DNA from 2 places in the Metabacillus sp. SLBN-84 genome. Region 2 is predicted to be linked to the other one. Evidence: riboswitches for the same ligand, from Rfam matches in the RefSeq annotation. Region 2 holds a riboswitch; the other holds the start of a gene.
What was found. A riboswitch is a leader RNA that binds a small molecule or an ion and turns the genes downstream of it on or off. The one in region 2 is predicted to bind cyclic di-AMP.
Positions count from the first base shown of each region.

Region 1: it holds a riboswitch for cyclic di-AMP, as region 2 does, so the genes downstream of both, RKD52_RS07800 (cation:dicarboxylate symporter family transporter) here and RKD52_RS03680 (potassium channel family protein) in region 2, are expected to answer to the same signal.

Region 1 is NZ_JBRJIP010000001.1:1,567,137-1,573,379, forward strand. It holds gene msrA (peptide-methionine (S)-S-oxide reductase MsrA) at 1-526, shown strand, start outside; gene RKD52_RS07790 (hypothetical protein) at 635-811, shown strand; gene RKD52_RS07795 (hypothetical protein) at 1,352-1,582, shown strand; gene RKD52_RS07800 (cation:dicarboxylate symporter family transporter) at 1,620-2,882, opposite strand; cyclic di-AMP (ydaO/yuaA leader) riboswitch at 2,971-3,111, opposite strand; gene RKD52_RS07805 (DNA polymerase IV) at 3,279-4,520, shown strand; gene gndA (NADP-dependent phosphogluconate dehydrogenase) at 4,625-6,037, shown strand; gene RKD52_RS07815 (YqaE/Pmp3 family membrane protein) at 6,138-6,243, shown strand, end outside.
Region 2 is NZ_JBRJIP010000001.1:763,167-769,409, reverse strand. It holds gene RKD52_RS03700 (FecCD family ABC transporter permease) at 1-292, opposite strand, end outside; gene RKD52_RS03695 (ABC transporter substrate-binding protein) at 472-1,470, shown strand; gene RKD52_RS03690 (ZIP family metal transporter) at 1,866-2,591, shown strand; gene RKD52_RS03685 (TrkH family potassium uptake protein) at 2,620-3,927, opposite strand; gene RKD52_RS03680 (potassium channel family protein) at 3,955-4,611, opposite strand; cyclic di-AMP (ydaO/yuaA leader) riboswitch at 4,715-4,855, opposite strand; gene RKD52_RS03675 (heavy metal translocating P-type ATPase) at 5,411-6,243, opposite strand, start outside.

The DNA of each region.
Region 1 (6,243 bases), 800 kb from region 2:
GGGAAGAAGAGAAAAGGCAACATTTGCAGGAGGCTGTTTTTGGTGCATGGTGAAGCCGTTCGACGAACAGCCGGGAATTATTGAAGTCGTTTCGGGCTATACGGGGGGAACACTTGAAAATCCTTCATATGAACAAATCAAAACAGGTGAAACAGGACACAGGGAAGCGGTTGAAATTACCTTTGATCCGGATGTCTTTTCCTATGACACCCTGCTTGAACTCTATTGGCCGCAGATTGATCCGACAGATGACGGCGGCCAGTTCTTCGACCGCGGCAGCCAGTATCGCACTGCCATTTTCTATCACACAGAAGAGCAAAAGCTGAAGGCTGAAAAAACAAAGCAGGAAATTGACGCAAGCGGACGCTTTCAAAAGCCTGTCGTGACAGAGATCCTGCCTGCTTCCCCATTTTATCCGGCAGAAGAATACCATCAGAAGTTCTATGCGAAAAACCCTGAAAAATACAAGCAGGAACGAGAAGAATCCGGAAGAGAAGAGTTTATCCGGAACAACTGGAAGAAATAAAGCAAGCAAGCCCTCTGTTCATCTGGACGGAGGGCTTTATCGATGTTCGGCTCTGTGTTTGTATAAGGTCTGCAATGGGTATTTTCCATATTAAGGAGAGTGATCACAATGAATACATTTAATGAAAGTGCCATTGCATCTTACGTGAGAACAAGAGCCGAAGAAAACTGCAAACTCCTCCAGGAGAACATGGAAGAGCTGGAAAGAGGAAAAATCCTCGGCAGAATGGAAGCCTACAATGAATTTCTGGAGCGGTTTGGATTTGATAAGGTAGAGTGCAAGTAATCAGGGGCAAGCAGAGCACATCATTCTTGTAAGGGATGGTGTGTTTTTGAATTTCGGGAACGCGAGTCAATTTAAAGTGAGAATCGTACCCTCGTAAATCAAGAAACGATGTGGGAGGGTAAGCAAAGAGGCGAATCCTACCCTCGGAAACTGAGAAACGATGTGGGAGGGTAAGCAAAGAGGCGAATCCTACCCTCGGAAACTGAGAAACGATGTGGGAGGGTAAGCAAAGAGGCGAATCCTACCCTCGGAAACTGAGAAACGATGTTGGAGGGTAAGCAAAGAGGCGAATCCTACCCTCGGAAACTGAGAAACGATGTGGGTGTAAGCAAATGGATGAATCGTCCCCTCGGAAACTGAGAAACGATGTGGGTGGGTAAGCAAATGGATGAATCGTCCCCTCGGAAACCGAGAAACGATGTGGGAGGGTAAGCAAAGAGGCGAATCCTACCCTCGGAAACTGAGAAACGATGTGGGAGGGTAAGCAAATATATAAACCGTGTTCTGCTTAAAGTCTATAAAAATCAAGAGGAGTATAACATGAAACATTTTTTTCTGGGGTTTTTAATTTCAGGGTTTGGATCATTTATCCTGATCGTATTGGGCCTTGCGCTCTTTACTGAATTTTATCCTAATGAGGACCCGTCCGTAGGTGCAGGAGTTGGATTTGCAGTGGCAATCGGTTTCGTGTTTTCAGCACCGGTTGCTGCCATGATCGGGATTGTTGGAGGAGTGCTTACATATGGTTTCAAGGAGTACAATAAGAACTAACAAAACCCCCGGAACATTTTCCGGGGGCTCAACTTATTTATGCACTTGCTTTCATAACTTCATCCGCTTTAATCCGGTTGTACTGGCCTTCGGATTTTGACATCACAATGGCAGCGAGTGTATTGCCGACAAGGTTGACGACTGTGCGGGCCATATCCATGATGCGGTCAACACCTGCAATGAAGGCAAGTCCTTCTGCAGGAATTCCAATCGTTCCGAGAGTGGCAAGCAGCACGACAAAGGATGTTCCAGGAACGGCAGCCATCCCTTTAGACGTAACCATCAAGACTAAGATCAGCGTTAATTGCTGAACGATCGTTAATTCAATGCCGTAGACCTGTGCGAGGAACAAGGCAGCGATGGCCTGATAAAGCACTGATCCGTCAAGGTTAAAAGTGTATCCGATCGGAACGACGAAAGACACAATTCCTTTAGGGCATCCCATTTTTTCAAGCTTTTCCATGATGCGGGGAAGGACGGTTTCAGAGCTTGACGTACTAAATGCAAGCAGCAGCTCGTCCTTAATGTAGCGCAGCAGCATAAAGATATTGACGCCCGCCCATTTTGCCACTGCACCCAGCACGACAATCAGGAAGAAAATCAGTGCAGCGTATACTAATAGAACCAATTTTCCAAGAGACAGCAGTGAATCAATTCCAAATTTCGAAACGGTTACTCCAATCAGGGCAAACACGCCGAGTGGAGCCACTTTCATTACGAGATTTACGACGTGGAACATCGCGTGTGAAACACCGTCAAAGAATTGCAGGACGGGCTTTCCGCGTTCTCCAATGGCTGCTACGCCAAGGCCGAAGAGGACGGAGAAAAAGATGATGGCAAGCATATCGCCTTCTACGACGGATTTAAAGAAGTTCGTCGGCACAATATGAAGGAACGTTTCGGCAACCGATTTTTCACTTTGCTCCTCAGATGTGTCGACATACTGCTGGATATCTGTCTTTTGGGCAGATTCAAGGTCAACACCCTGTCCCGGCTGAAAGACGTTTGCAAGCAATACACCGAGGACAATCGCTACGGTTGTAATGATTTCAAAATAGAGAATGGTTTTTCCGCCGAGTCTTCCAACGTGTTTTCCATTCCCGGCACCCGCAACTCCAACAATCAGACTGGAGATAACAATCGGAATCACGATCATTTTGATCAAACGGAGAAACAAGTCACCAAGCGGCTGCAGCACGGCTGCAAGGCGAGGGTCATTAAACCAGACGACACCAACTAAAATACCTAAAATCAAACCAATGAAAATTTGGGAAGCCAGTCCCAAACGAAATTTCTTCATAGATGAACCTCCTCTTTGATGTAAGAATTCTGAAAATACAAAAAAAGACCAATCTAAAGTAAGAAAGGTCTTTAATACACAATTAAAGTCTTTCTCCCAATAAAGCATACGAGGTTAACTGTCGGATTCGGGATTGAGAGTTCCCTTCCATTTACGGATTCACCCCAAGGTAAGAGCCTTACCAAATGCATGATTCCCCCGCTCTGAAAAGATTAAGCTTATTATGAAGTTTGTCTGTTTATAAAATCACACAAGATATAATTTACTCTGAATGCAGACAAGTTGTCAATTGTTTTTTACTAGCATTCAGCCTGGACAATACGCTCAGTTGGTACTTTTAATTAGGGTTATGGTAAACTTTTAACATAAAAGAGCCTTGAAAGAAGTTGAATGGAAATGAACGGACGAAGCGGTCCAAGAGTGATTCTCCATGTGGATATGAACAGTTTTTACGCATCAGTTGAGATGGCGTTTGAGCCTGAGCTGAGGGGGAAACCCCTCGCCATTGCCGGAAATGTGGAAGAACGGAAGGGAATTGTTGTCACGTGCAGCTATGAGGCAAGAGCAAGAGGAGTGAAAACAACAATGCCGCTGTGGCAGGCGAAGCGCCATTGTCCCGAACTGATTGTCAGGAAGCCGAATTTTGACCGGTACCGGAAGGCATCAAGAGCAATGTTCGACCTGTTAAGAGAATTTACCGAGCTGGTTGAGCCTGTCTCTATTGATGAAGGGTATATGGATTTGACGGAATATCTGAAGGAAGGCAATCCGCTTCAAGTGGCAAAAACGATTCAGCAGCGATTGCTTGAAGAGCTGCTTCTGCCATCAAGTATTGGCATTGCCCCGAATAAGTTCCTTGCCAAGATGGCTTCCAATATGAAAAAGCCACTGGGCATCACCGTCCTCAGAAAACGGGAGCTTCACGAGACACTGTGGCCGCTTCCAGCAGGCGAGATGCACGGAGTGGGAGAAAAAACGGCAGAAAAACTCCGCACCATTGGCATTCAGACGATCAAAGATCTGGCTGAAGCCGATCCGATTTCATTGAAACAGCTCCTGGGCATTAACGGTGAACGGCTGAAAAAAAGGGCAAACGGTATAGACAGCAGGGAAGTCAACCCGGACAGCATCCATGATTTTAAGAGCATTGGGAATTCTACCACTCTCTCCAAAGATTCAAGTGATGTTCGCGTCCTGTACGATACTCTGAACCGCCTTTCCCAGTCCGTCAGCATGCGGATGAAACGGAAAGAGGTGCTTGGAACAAAGATCTTTATTACGATTCGCTACTCAGACAGAAGCACATTTACCCGCAGCCGGACAGTCAATAATCCACTTGGTGAAAAGGAAGAGCTGTACACTCACGCAAAAGAGATTTTTGACAGGCACTGGACGGGAGATCCCGTACGTTTGCTTGGGGTTACGTGCCAGGACCTTGTGCCAAAAGGAGCTGCCTATAAACAGCTGGATCTGTTTTCTTTTCAGGAGGATGCAAAAAAAGAGCCTCTATTTAAAACGATTGAGGACATTCAGAAAAAATTTGGAGAAAGTGTCATTAAACGCGGGATGAAAGCGGTCCACCTGGAAGATGATAAAACAAGCGGGACAAGTTTCAATAAAGATTTTTTAAGGGAATGAGACAAGGCGCTTTCCTTGATAAAAGCAAGGGCACTGTGTTATTTTACAGAAGGAATGCATATTCATGCGAACAACGATATTTGGGACAGAAAGGGAGTATAAACATGTCTAAACAGCAAATTGGCGTTATCGGTTTGGCCGTCATGGGCAAAAACCTCGCTCTTAATATAGAAAGCCGCGGCTATTCGGTGGCCGTTTATAACCGTTCTTCAGATAAAACAGAAGAAATGCTGAAAGAACACAGCGGCAAGAACCTGACAGGTACATACAGCATTGAAGAATTTGTTCAGTCTCTTGAAACACCGCGCAAAATTCTTCTTATGGTAAAAGCCGGTTTTGCAACAGATGCAACAATCGAGCAGCTTCTTCCACATCTTGATAAAGGCGATATTCTGATCGACGGCGGAAATACGCTGTACACAGATACACAGCGCAGAAACAAAGAGCTTGCTGAAAGCGGCATTCACTTTATCGGCACCGGCGTTTCAGGCGGAGAGGAAGGAGCCCTTAAAGGACCTTCGATCATGCCTGGCGGACAAAAGGAAGCATTTGAGCTTGTAAAGCCGATTTTTGAAGCGATATCTGCAAAAGTGGACGGAGATCCATGTACAACTTATATCGGTCCGGACGGTGCCGGCCATTATGTGAAAATGGTGCATAACGGCATTGAGTACGGCGATATGCAGCTGATTTCAGAAGCGTATTTCATCCTTAAAAATGTTCTTGGCCTATCTGCACAGGAACTGCATGAAGTATTTGCCGAGTGGAATAAAGGCGAGCTTGACAGCTATCTGATTGAAATCACGGCTGACATTTTCACAAAAACAGATGATGAAACAGGCAAGCCGCTTGTTGATGTGATTCTTGATACAGCAGGACAAAAAGGAACTGGAAAATGGACAAGCAAAAGTGCCCTTGATTTAGGTGTTCCGCTTCCGATTATTACGGAATCCGTGTTTGCCCGCTTCATCTCTGCCATGAAAGATGAGCGTGTAAAAGCGAGCGGCATTCTTTCGGGTCCTTCTGTTACACCATTTGAAGGCGACAAAAAAGAACTGATTGAAGTTGTCCGCAAAGCGCTTTATATGAGTAAAATCTGCTCGTATGCACAAGGTTTTGCCCAAATGAGAGCAGCTTCTGAGGAATACAACTGGGATCTTCAGTACGGCGACATCGCGATGATTTTCAGAGGCGGATGCATCATCCGTGCAGCCTTCCTTCAAAAAATCAAAGATGCGTATGACCGCGACGGCGAGCTTGCGAATCTTCTGCTTGACCCTTACTTCAAAGAGATCGCAGAAAGCTACCAGGGAGCTCTACGCAAAGTGCTGACAGTTGCTATTGAGCAGGGTGTTCCGGTACCAAGCTTCTCGGCTGCCCTTTCCTATTACGACAGCTACCGCACGGCTACATTGCCTGCCAACCTTATTCAGGCGCAGCGCGACTACTTCGGAGCGCACACTTACCAGCGTACAGACAAAGAAGGCATTTTCCATACAGAATGGATGTCTAAGTAAAAACAGAACACGGGGCCTTGTGCTCCGTGTTTTTTACTGTTTCTAAACCGGTGAATCGGGGTAAAATGTTACGGATAAGAAAAGAACGGGGTGAATAATGATGCTTTATTTATTGGCAATTTTACTGCCGCCTGTGGCTGTGCTGTTTGTCGGCAGACCGTTTCAGGCACTGCTTAACCTGATTTTAACACTCATTTTTTATCTTC
Region 2 (6,243 bases):
TGATCCCGAAAACCCCGGGAGATGCGAGCGGATTTTTCGTAAGGGCCTGCATCAGTGCCCCTGCAACAGCAAGACTTGCCCCTACAACCGCAGCAACCAAGGCTCTCGGAAGGCGCACATTTTGAATGATAATATGTTCATTTGATCCGTCAAAGCCTGTAAATGCAGCAATTGCGGTCTGCCAGGAGGTTTGGGTATATCCGAGCACAACACTTGCACAGGCACTTGCAATAAGAAGGATGACTCCAAGAACAAGTCCTCCGGATTTCATTAAATTAGATTGTAATAACATATTTATACCTCTTGATGTTAAACCATCCCAGGATTATTTTTTTCTACCGTTATTGTAACAAAATCAAGTGATTTTGAAAATCATTTTCAATTAAATGTTGACAACGGAAATCAGAAAAATTAATATTTAACTTGTAAATGAAAATCATTATCAAATACAATACGGGGGTAAGAGAACATATGCAAGCTACATATCAAAAAGCATGGCTGGCACTGATTGCAATCGTTTTATCTGCAGTAATGCTAGCAGCATGCGGCAATGGCGAAAAAGAAGAATCAGCCGATACAGGCAGCAAAGATAAAGAAGGCGAATCTTATACAGTTGAACACGCAATGGGCACGACAGAAGTAAAGGGCAAGCCTGAAAAAGTGGTCATCCTTACAAACGAAGGAACAGAAGCACTGCTTGCACTTGGAGTAACACCAGTGGGAGCCGTTAAATCATGGATTGGCGACCCTTGGTATGAGCATATTGCCGGAGACATGAAAGACGTTGAAGTTGTTGGAGACGAAAGTGCTCTTAATGTAGAAGCAATCGCAGCGCTTAAGCCTGATCTCATCATCGGAAACAAGCTGCGCCAGGAAGATCAGTATGAAAAACTAAGCAAAATTGCACCGACTGTTTTTTCAGAAACGCTGAAAGGACAATGGCAGGAAAACTTCAAATTCTACGCAAAAGCACTTGACCGCGAAGAAGAAGGCAAAAAAGTCCTTGCAGACTACGATGCACGCATTGCTGAACTAAAAGAAAAAGGCGGAGAAAAGCTGAATCAGGACGTATCAGTTGTCCGTTTCATGGCTGGCGCTACCCGCATCTACAACAAAGACTCATTCTCGGGAGTCATTCTTGAGCAGCTTGGATTTACAAAGCCTGCAAACCTTGAAAAAGTATTCTCTGATAACCCTAAGGACCTTTTCGCACGTGAAGTAACAAAAGAATTGATTCCTGAAATGGACGGAGACCTTCTCTTCTACTTCACATATGACCCAGCTGAATCAAAAGCTGATGCAGACAAACAGGTGGAAGAATGGACAAATGACCCGCTTTGGAAAAACCTGAATGCTGTGAAAGAAGGCAAATCTTACCAGGTGAGCGATGCAATCTGGAACACATCAGGCGGAGTAAAATCAGCGAATCTTGTTCTTGATGATATTGAAAAGCTGGTTCTTGAAAACTAATTTTTGTCTCCCACTTATCTTTATATAGACCCTTTTAACGAAAAACGTCCTCCTGATGGGGGACGTTTTTTCGTTTCTTCTATATTTATCATTGCGGATCAGCTTTGGCTGTCCTTCTCTGTCTGTGTGTGCAGCGCGCCTGTCAAATTCCCCGTAGCACCGTTTATAAAAAGATGAAAGGCGGGTAACTGTATATTCATACAGTTTCTGATCCATATACTTTTTTAAGTTAAACAGCAGGTTTGCTTCCAATGGTTGTGCATCCCGTTTCAGGAAATGCGTTCACTTCTTATTTTACTGAAAATTCAAATCTTTTACATGTGATTATTCGTATTCTTTTAACAATCTTTGGAAAGCTATAGGTAGAAATTTGGGTGAGGAGGGACTTTAGACAAATGCTGCAGGCCGCATTGTGGGGAGCTTTTGCCGGTTCCTCTATTCTGCTGGGCGCATTGCTTGGCATCTATAAAGAAATACCCCGCAGAATCCTCGGGTGGATTATGTCGTTTGGTACAGGTGTTTTAATAGGAGCAGCTTCTTTTGAACTTTTAAGGGAATCTGTAGATGACGGCGGACTGATGACCGCATCAGCAGGATTTATCATTGGTTCGCTCACCTTCACGATCAGCGAACTGCTGATTACGAAAAAAGGCGGCAGTGACCGCAAGCGATCAAATAAAAACCCCGAAAATCATTCTGGAGTCTCGATTTTTATCGGCACTGTCATTGATGCCATACCTGAGTCCGTCATCATCGGAGTCAGCCTGCTTCAGGAAAATGCCGTCAGTTTCCTGATGGTCACAGCTGTTTTTATCAGCAATTTTCCAGAAGGACTGTCAAGCTCAGTCGGACTGCGCAAGGACGGGTACTCAAAAAAGAAAATCCTTACCATGTGGCTCATCGTGCTTATGCTGTCCTCTTTAAGTTCATTTCTTGGATATACGCTCCTGCAGCAGGCAGGCCCTGATGTGATTGCGGGAATAGGCGCCTTTGCCGCAGGCGGAATCATTGCTATGGTTGCTTCGACCATGATGCCTGAAGCCTTTGAGGAGGGAGGGCCTGTAGTAGGTTTTATCGCTTCCGTTGGTGTGCTTGCTTCCCTTATCTTATCGAATTTGTAAAGGCCCCGCTTATAGCGGAGCCCTTTTTTCATCCTGTTAAAATGTCTTCATTTGGATATTTGATTTTTTCCTTTTGAGGTTTTGCTATAGAGAATAAAAGCGTAAGCGGTCCTACTTTTCCTAAGAACATGATAAAGATGATGACTTGCTTTCCAAGGTCAGTCAGCTTTGGCGTAACGGACATGGACAGACCGACAGTACCAAAGGCAGATACCACTTCAAAAACGATTTCCATAAATGTAAGGTCTTCTGATACCGTCAGGATAAAGACAGCTGTAATGACAAATAGAAGACTTGCGACTGTAATAGCAAGGGCTTTTACAATGTATTTTGGATGAAGCGAACGTTTGGCAATATTGAGTGTTTCTCTCCCCCTTAAAAAAGAAAAGGTGGCAAAGAGAATAATAATTGCGGTTGTAAGCTTAATTCCGCCTCCGGTTGACGCACTTCCTGCTCCCACGAACATGAGAATGATCATAAGGAATAAAGTCGAATCTTCAAGACTTGCCATATCAAGGGTATTAAAACCGGCGGTTCTTGGAGATACAGCCTGAAAATACGAGGCAAGGAGCTTGCTTCCTGACGACAGATTTCCGAGAGTTTCAGGGTTTGAATACTCAATAAAGAAGATAATGAACATAGCTGCTGTATTAATAATGAGGGTTCCAACCAGCATCAGCTTCGTATGAAGCGAAAACTTTTTAAAGCTTCTTTTCCGCCATATATCGATGAGCACGGTAAATCCGATCCCTCCGATAATAAAGAGAGATGAAAGCACAAAATTGATCAGCGGGTCTCCCACATATCTCATCAGATTATCCGGCCATAAGGCAAATCCTGCGTTATTAAAAGCTGAAATGGAATGAAAGAAACTGTAAAACAAACCTTTTTCCCATCCAAACTCAGGAACCCACCTGAATGAAAGGAAAATCATTGCAATAAACTCGATGATTAAAGAGAATAAAAATAAGTACTTTACTAAATTAATGACACCGCCTATAGAGGTCTGGTTCAGAGCCGTTTGCATCATTAAACGTTCTTTAATGCCGATTTTACGTCCTAAAACCATGTAAATAAGAACACCAAAAGACATAATACCGAGCCCGCCAAGCTGTATGAGCATGGCGATAATAAACTGGCCCGTATATGTGAATGTCGAACCTGGATCAACAGGCGAAAGCCCCGTTACTGTCATAGCCGAAGTTGCAACAAAAAAAGCGTCGATCCATCTGATTGGCTCATGTGTGGATATTGGAAGCATGAGCAAAGCAGATCCAAGGGAAATTCCCGCTGCAAAAACAATCACTAGAAGCTGGGACGGATTAAAACGAATCATTTTTTGCAGTTTCTGAGAACTGATCACCTACATCCCCTCCTCCTCAAATCTTGATATGTCCTTATTACGTCCAATTACCAGCAGAATATCACCGGTTTTAATGGATTCTTCCGCCGGCGGGGAAACAATGATTTCTTCCTCCCGCTGAATTCCTACAATGTTGCAGCCGTATCTCGATCTAATATCAAGATCAATCAGCGTTTTCCTGTGGATTTTGGATGTAGCGACTAGCTCAGCCATACTATAATCTTTTGATAGTTCAATGTAATCAACCATTTTCTCTGAGAAGATATAGTGCGCGATGCGTTTTGCCATATCACGCTCGGGATGGATGACTTTGTCTACTCCTATTTTGTCTAAAACTTTGTGATGATAGTCATTTTGAGCCTTTGCCCAAACCTGGGGAATCTTCATCTCTTTTAAAATCAGTGAGGTCAGGATGCTCCCTTCGATATCATCGCCGAAAGAAACAAAGGCATGATCCACATTCCGGACCCCAAGCTGCTTCAATGTTGTTTCATCAATCGCATTTGCCTGCACAGCCAGAGTGGCATATTGTGAATAGTACTGCACCTTTTCATCATCTTTATCAACTGCCAGCACTTCAATTCCCATTTCATGAAATTCCTTTACAAGACTTCCTCCGAAACGTCCGAGCCCAAAAACCGCAAACTGCTTTCCCACCTGATTTTTCCTTCTTTCAATCCATTATTTTTGCACACAAAAAAGACACAGAGGTCCCATGAACCACTGCGCCTGTTTTTTTAGACAGCAATATGTTTCATTTATCCTCTCTCAAGAACGCTTGCGAAGTTAGCTGTCGGATTCGGGCAATGAGAGTAGCCCTACCTGTAAAGGATTCACCCCGAGCTGCAATCTGCAGCAAATTTGGGTCCCCCGCTCCTAATGGATTCAGCGATTTAAGAACATATGAATGTGAGTTATGAGAGTATCTTACTCCTGTTGGAATGGACAGTAAAGAGGCATATTTGGGCAAAAAGCTTTGATTTCAGGTGTAAATCGCTTATTTAAGCGCTTACATATATGTTTTGCTGAGTCTGGCTGTAAATTTCAGGTTTTTTCTCAAGGCATACCTGCGTACTTCGATATAGATTGCTGAAGCGGCAAGTGTGATGTGATCATTACGTCCAACTATCGTATTTTTTCTTCCGGCTTCTGTGTCTTACCTACCGACTTTTGTACTTTTACAAACAACTTCATTCATTTTACATCCAACTCTGTCGTCGCAGCCGGATTACCGGGCGTAACTCCGCCTACCGCTGAAAAAAGAGGTCATCTCAGGGGGCTCCGGTCTCGCTAACAATCCATAGTCAGTGTCTAACAGTCCAAACTGCCGTGCTAACAAGCGAAATACCAGGTATAACGATCCAAAACAGGTGTCTAACAGTCCGGGTCCATTTTGGGGTGAAAAAACACTGTATCAAAAAAACCAGGCCGCCGCGGCAGACCTGGTTCACACTCTTTATAATTTTGCACGCTGCAGCCTTAAGGCATTCAGTACGACTGATACGGAACTTAAGGCCATGGCTGCTCCTGCAAGCCACGGTGCAAGCAGACCGGCCGCTGCAACTGGAATGCCGAGCGTATTATATCCAAAAGCCCAGAAGAGGTTCTGCTTGATGTTGCGGATGGTCAGCTTGCTCATGTAGATGGCATCTGCAATGCTGTTCAAGTCGCCTCTCATCAGCGTAATATCCGCAGCTTCCATGGCGATGTCCGTTCCTGTGCCAATTGCCATGCCTGTGTCTGCAGCGGCGAGAGCTGGAGCATCATTAATGCCGTCTCCTACCATCGCCACTTTTTTCCCTGCCTTCTGAAGGTTTATCACTTCTTCTGCTTTTCCTTCAGGAAGCACTTCAGCAATAACATGATCAATGCCCGCAGCTTTAGCGATTGCCTGTGCTGTCCGTTCGTTGTCACCCGTCATCATGATGACGTTAAGTCCCATCTGCTTTAACCGTTCAACCGCTGCTTTAGAAGTTTCTTTGATCGTATCAGCTACTGCAATCAACCCTGCTAGTTCCCCGTCAATTGCCGCAAGCATAGCCGTTTTTCCATCTGCTTCAAGGCGTTCCTTTTCAAAAAGAGCTGGTTGTGCGTCGATCCCGTATTTCTCCATCAGGCGGATTGTTCCGACCAGCACTTGATGGCCGCCCGCCTCAGCCTTAATACCAAAGCCAGGTACAGATTCAAACTGGCTAGCTTCTGCGAGCTCGACGCCTTTCTCTCTGGCTCCGGCGACAATGGCCTGAGCCAGAGGATGTTCAGACTGATTTTCTGCTGCAGCAATCAGCT